2 linked regions of the Caballeronia sp. LZ062 genome follow. The protein of the gene in region 2 interacts with the protein of the main gene of each other region in a pairwise test. Links are inferred from orthologs where the notes say so. Each region holds a gene or a part of one and is shown on either strand. Other genes may lie near its edges.

Region 1 (3,203 bases), 340 kb from region 2 along the record:
ATCAGCATCAACGCAAGAGCGAGCAGTATCGTCTCGACCATTGTCTACGGTGGATGAGCACCGCGCGGCGAGCGAGCCGCGCGGCGCGGGTGCGGTCAGCGCCTCGGCGCGGCGGAAGCGGACGCGTCCGCGCCGCCGTTCGGGCTCTTCATGAAGCGAAAGAAATCGCTGCTCGGGTCGACCACGATCACGTCGCCCGGCTTGAACGTCTTCTTGTACGCTTCGAGGCTCTGATAGAACTGATAGAACTGCGGATCGCGTCCATAGGCATCGGCGGCGATGGCTGCCGCCTTGCTGTCTCCTTCGCCCTTGATGGACTGCGCCTGGCTGTAGGCGTCGGCAAGAATCTGCTGCTGCTCGCGCTCTGCGTCGGCCTTGATCTTGTCGGCGTCCGCCGTGCCTTTCGCGCGCTCGCTCGCGGCCGCTTGCTGGCGCGCCGCGATCATGCGTTTGTAGACGGAATCCGCCACCGCCGACGGAAAGTCGACGCGCGCCATCTGCAGGTCGACCAGCTGCACGCCGAACGCCGACGCCGCGCCTTCAACGGCCTTTTGCGCCTCGGTCTCCAGCGTCTGCTGATTGGCGAGCGCATCGATGAGCGTGCGATTTGCGAACGCGCTCGCGAGCGCCGTGCGGATCAGCCCGGTCAGGCGTTCTTGCGCGCTTTGCGTGTTCTTCTCGTTGCTCACGAAGAGCTTGAGCGGATCAGCCACGCGATATTTGACGACCGTGTTCACCAGCACTTCGTTCTTGTCGGACGTGGTGAAGCGGTCTGCCCCGCCCTCGTCGATGGTGAGCGTGCGCGTGTCGATGAGGGTCAGCGTCTGAAACGGCGGCGGCAGCTTGAAATGCAGGCCCGGACCGTCGAGATGCGGGTTGCTGTCGCCGTGCGCGGCAACGACGCCCGCATGCCGTTCGTCGACGGTAAAGACCATCGACGAGCCGATGAACAGCACGACGACGACAGCGACCACGAGCGCAATGATTCGATTCATGTTCGGCGCTCCTTACTGCAGGTCGTCTTGACGGCTGCGCGAGCGGAACGCGTCGCGCGAGCGCAGCGGATCGCCTGCGCCGCTCGCGGCGTTCGGCGCGCTCGCGCCTGCCGCCCCGCTCGCGGGCACCGCAGCGGCCGAAGCGGCCGTCGCGCCTTGGGGGCGCACTTCGGCGTTCGCGGCGGCGGGCGCACTGGCCGACGCGGCGTCGCCCGTGTTCGCGGCTGCGTCCTTCGCCTGCTGCCGGTTCGCTTCGACGAGCTTGTCGAGCGGCAAATACACGACGTTGTTGCCAGCCTTGCTGTCCACGAAAACCTTCGTGGTGCGGGAGTAGATCTGCTGCATCGTGTCCAGGTACATGCGTTGGCGAATGACGGCGGGCGCCTTCGAGTATTCGGCGTAGACCTGCTTGAAGCGCTCGGCGTCGCCCTGCGCCTGCGTGACTTCGCGATTGCTGTAAGCGGTCGCTTCGTCGATCATCTTCGCGGCATCGGCCTTCGCGCGCGGCAGCAGTTGGTTTGCGTAGGCTTCGGCGGTGTCGCGGGCGCGCTCGTTGTCCTGCCGCACGCGCGACGCTTCTTCGAACGCGGCCTGCACTTGAGTGGGCACCTGCACGCTCTGCACCGTGACGCCCGTCACTTGCAAGCCAGTGCGGTAGGCGTCGAGCGAATGCTGGATGGTCTCGGCAAGACGCGCGCGCAGCGTGTCGCGGTCTTTGTAGAGCAGATCGTCCGTCGCGGATGCGCCCGCGATCTCGCGGATGGCAGCTTGCGCGGCTTCGGTCACGCTCTGGTCGGGATCGAGATTGCGAAAGAGGAAGTCGGTGGGCGACTTGATCTGGTACTGCACGGCGAAGCGCACGTCGAGAATGTCCGCATCGTTGGTCAGCAGCGATGCATCGCGCACGTTGCCCTGCGCGAGCGCGACGCCGCGGCCGATCTCGACCGAGCGGATCTGCGACGTATCGACGATATCGTGCGACTGAAACGGATACGGCAGGCGCCAGTGAATGCCTTGCGGCACCGTCTGCCGATACTGGCCAAACTGGGAGACCACGCCCACATGCCCGTCCTGCACGACGAACACGCCGCTGCCAAGATAAATGGCAATCAGCACGCCAATGACGATGCCGACCCCGATCTTGGTTCCGCGGCCGTTGTCGCGCGGCATGCCGCCGCCCGGCTTGCGGCCGAAGATGCCCGCGATACGGCGGTTGAATTCGCGCCACATCTCGTCGAGGTCGGGCGGGCCTTCTTCCTTGCCATTGCCGCGCTTGCCGTCCTGCGGACGCTTCGCATCGTTCTTGACACCATTGCCGTCGCCTCGCCCCCAGCGCGGATCGTTGATCGAAAAGACAGCACGCATGCGCTGCCTGTTAGTCCGCTCGTTGTAATCGTTCACTCGGTGATTCACCATTAGACAGCCGGTTCGATGCCGCGTCGGTATTGCGGAGCAGTTCAGTGTCCGTGCTCGGGAACCTTGTGGCCGTCACGTTGTTCGGCTGGCCGGTGGTCTTCCGGCTGCGCGTTGGCGTCGTGTGTCTCGTTCGGCCCGGATTGCGCGGACTGCGTGGCTTCCGGCGCATCCGAGGGTTCCGCCGGCGGTTGTGTTTCGGCGAGCACGCTGGGTAAGCTTTCTTCGGGTACCCCTTCTTCGGCCGCAGCAATTTCGGCGATGGCGGCGCGCAGCGCGTCGAGTCCCTGACCGGTGCGCGCGCTTAAAAAGACGCGCGAAATATTACCATACTCGTCCCTTTCAACCGCTTCGCCGCGGGCCGCGAGTTCCGGCACTGCGTCGATCTTGTTGAAGACGAGAACCTGACGGATCGACTCCGCGCCGATGCCGCGCAATACCTCGTTCACCTGATCGATCTGATCGAGGCGCACGGGGCTCGACGCATCCACGACGTGCAGCAGCAGGTCCGCGTGGACGGTTTCTTCCAGCGTCGCGCGAAATGCGGCGACGAGCTGGTGCGGCAGCTCGCGGATGAAGCCCACCGTATCGGACACGACCACTTGCCCCGCCTCTTCGCCGAGAAACACGCGGCGCGAAGTGGTGTCGAGCGTGGCGAAGAGTTGATTGGCGGCGTAGGCCTGTGCCTTGGTCAGCGCGTTGAAGAGCGTCGACTTGCCGGCGTTCGTATAACCGACGAGCGACACCGACAGCGTGCGATTGCGCGTGCGCTGCCGCCGCTGCGTGCCGTGCTGA
Region 2 (3,184 bases):
CCGGAAGCTGGAGCCAGTATGCGCGCAACAAGCTCGCGCAGGGTTCGAAGCGCGACGCGCAGCGCGAGGGCGGCATCGACGGCACGATCATCGCGCTCGATATCCTGCCGATGGAGCCGATCGCGGACGTGACTTTCATTCAGGGGGACTTCCGCGAGGACTCCGTGCTCGCGCAACTGGACGAAATCGTCGGTGAGCGACAAGTGGACCTTGTAATCTCCGACATGGCCCCCAACCTCTCCGGAGTAGCAAGTGCGGATGCGGCGCGGATCGAGCATCTTTGCGACCTGGCGCTGGAATTCGCGCAAAACCACCTGAAACCGGAGGGTGCGCTGCTAGTCAAATGTTTTCACGGCAGCGGTTACAGCCAGATCGTCGAGAAGTTCAAGCACCAGTTCAAAGTGGTGGCGCCGCGCAAGCCCAAGGCGTCTCGGGACAAATCGTCCGAGACTTTCATCCTCGGGCGGCGGCTTAAAAATCCAGCCGCAGGAACCGCTTAAACGGTATCGGCGAAAATCGGCGATATTTTCGCGGATTATGCCGAAAAAAGACCATCTCACGCTATTTAGGCGGTAGTGAAACCTTATGGCAGGGGTTAGCGGTCTGGATTAGAATGCTTTGGTGGCGTCGCAAGGTTTATGTTGGCGCCCGTCAATGAGTGAGGAGTGGTGCTTTGAACAACAATATGTTCTCTAAAGCGGCAGTGTGGCTCGTGATCGCACTGGTGCTGTTTACGGTGTTCAAGCAGTTCGATAAGCCCCGCGTCCAGGAAGGCGTGTCGTATTCGCAGTTCATGGACGACGCGAAGAACGGCAAGGTCAAGAACGTCACGGTTCAGGGGCGCAATCTCACGGTCACTCCGTCGGACGGCCAGAAGTACCAGATCGTGTCGCCCGGCGACATCTGGATGGTCGGCGATCTAATGAAATACGGCGTTCAGGTCAGCGGCAAGGCTGACGATGAACCGAATGCGCTCGTCTCCGCGCTGTACTACCTGGGACCGACGATCCTGATCATCGGCTTCTGGTTCTACATGATGCGGCAGATGCAAGGAGGCGGCAAAGGCGGGGCGTTCTCGTTCGGCAAGTCGCGAGCGCGGCTGATCGACGAAAACAACAACGCGATCAACTTCACGGACGTGGCCGGCTGCGACGAAGCGAAGGAAGAAGTGTCGGAGTTGGTGGACTTCCTGCGCGATCCGCAGAAGTTCCAGAAGCTCGGTGGACGCATTCCGCGCGGCGTGCTGCTGGTCGGCCCTCCGGGTACCGGTAAGACGCTTTTGGCGCGCGCCATCGCCGGTGAAGCAAAGGTACCGTTTTTCAGCATCTCGGGTTCGGACTTCGTGGAAATGTTCGTCGGCGTGGGCGCGGCCCGCGTGCGGGACATGTTCGAGCAAGCCAAGAAGCATGCGCCGTGTATCGTGTTCATCGACGAAATCGACGCGGTCGGCCGTCATCGCGGCGCCGGCATGGGCGGCGGCAACGACGAACGCGAGCAGACGCTGAACCAGATGCTCGTCGAGATGGACGGCTTCGAAGCGAATTCCGGCGTGATCGTGATCGCCGCGACGAACCGTTCGGACGTGCTCGACAAGGCGCTGCTTCGTCCGGGCCGTTTCGACCGCCAGGTGTACGTCGGTCTGCCGGATATCCGTGGTCGCGAACACATCATGAAGGTGCATCTGCGCAAGGTGCCGATTGCGAACGACGTCGACGCTTCGGTTATCGCGCGCGGTACGCCGGGCTTCTCGGGTGCAGACCTCGCGAACCTCGTGAACGAGGCTGCGCTCTTTGCGGCGCGCCGTGGCAAGCGAATCGTCGAAATGCAGGACTTCGAAGACGCGAAGGACAAGATCTTCATGGGTCCGGAGCGCAAGTCGGCCGTCATGCGCGAAGAGGAACGCCGCAACACGGCGTACCACGAGTCGGGCCACGCGGTCGTTGCCAAGCTGTTGCCGCACGCGGATCCGGTTCACAAGGTCACGATCATGCCGCGCGGTTGGGCGCTGGGCGTCACGTGGCAGTTGCCCGAGCATGACCGCGTGAATCTGTATCGCGACAAGATGCTGGAAGAAATCGCGATCCTGTTCGGCGGCCGTGCGGCGGAAGAAGTGTTCCTGAACTCGATGTCGACCGGTGCTTCGAACGACTTCGAGCGCGCGACGAAGATGGCGCGTGACATGGTGACGCGTTACGGCATGTCGGACGTGCTCGGCACGATGGTCTACGTCGACACGGAACCCGACGGCATGTTCGGCAAGCTCGCGTCCAAGACGGTTTCGGAAGCGACGCTGCAAAAGGTCGATGCGGAAATCCGCCGCATCCTCGACGAGCAGTACGCACTCGCGCGCAAGCTGCTCGAAGACAACCGCGAGAAGGTCGAAGCCATGACGAAGGCGCTGCTCGAATGGGAGACCATCGACGCAGACCAGATCAGCGACATCATGGCCGGCCGTCCGCCGCGTCCGCCGAAAAACATGCCGCCGCCGTCGGGCGACTCGCCTTCGAGCGGCAACAGCGGCACAGAAGTAAAGCCGGGCAGCGCAACCGCGCCGGCCTAAGCTTCCGGAGTCGTACCATGGGCCGGCGTGCACTGCACGCCGGCCCATTTTCTTTCTGGCCAGCGTTAAGTTCGCGAGCGCCGGTCACTGCCTCTCGCTGATTGTCTTGACCACACCGACCTTTTCTCCCGCCTTGGCCGAGCCGCTGCAATGCGGCCGCTTCACGCTGACGTTCGAACGGCCGCTCGTCATGGGCATCTTGAACGTCACGCCCGATTCCTTCTCCGATGGCGGCCGTTTCCTTTCCCGCGACGCCGCGCTCGCGCGCGCCGAGCAGATGCTTGCCGATGGCGCCGATATGATCGACATCGGCGGGGAATCGACGCGCCCGGGCGCGCCGCCCGTGCCGCTCGACGAAGAATTGCAACGCGTCGTCCCGATCGTCGAAGCGTTGCGCGGCGTGCAGGTGCCGCTTTCGGTCGATACGTACAAGCCCGCCGTGATGCGCGCCGTGCTCGAAGCCGGCGCGGACATGATCAACGACATTTGGGGTTTCCGTCAGGATGGCGCGCTCGACGCCGTGAAGGACAGCCACTGCGGTCTATGCGTGATGCACATGCTCGGCGAGCCGCGCACGATGCAACTGCACGAACCGATCTACGAAGATGTCGTCGCCTCCGTGCG

The links.
Region 1: the proteins of ftsH (region 2) and hflK interact in binary tests that used the Escherichia coli proteins (3 or more experiments, as listed by UniProt). The link is inferred for Caballeronia sp. LZ062 from one-to-one orthologs.

What each region holds. Positions count from the first base shown.
Region 1 is NZ_JARTWB010000002.1:984,489-987,691, reverse strand. The notes cover bases 203-3,086. They hold hflK (FtsH protease activity modulator HflK), read right to left. Parts: upstream 2,397-3,086; coding sequence 1,008-2,396; downstream 203-1,007. Other genes in these bases: hflX (GTPase HflX), read right to left, coding at 2,453-3,086; hflC (protease modulator HflC), read right to left, coding at 203-995. In the rest of the region: P9239_RS10705 (DUF2065 domain-containing protein), read right to left, coding at 1-41; more of hflC, read right to left, coding at 96-202; more of hflX, read right to left, coding at 3,087-3,203.
Region 2 is NZ_JARTWB010000002.1:641,054-644,237, forward strand. Bases 252-3,116 are described here. They hold ftsH (ATP-dependent zinc metalloprotease FtsH), read left to right. Parts: upstream 252-673; coding sequence 674-2,560; downstream 2,561-3,116. Other genes in these bases: P9239_RS09045 (RlmE family RNA methyltransferase), read left to right, coding at 252-500; folP (dihydropteroate synthase), read left to right, coding at 2,751-3,116. Outside these bases: more of P9239_RS09045, read left to right, coding at 1-251; more of folP, read left to right, coding at 3,117-3,184. UniProt on the Escherichia coli protein: Acts as a processive, ATP-dependent zinc metallopeptidase for both cytoplasmic and membrane proteins. Plays a role in the quality control of integral membrane proteins.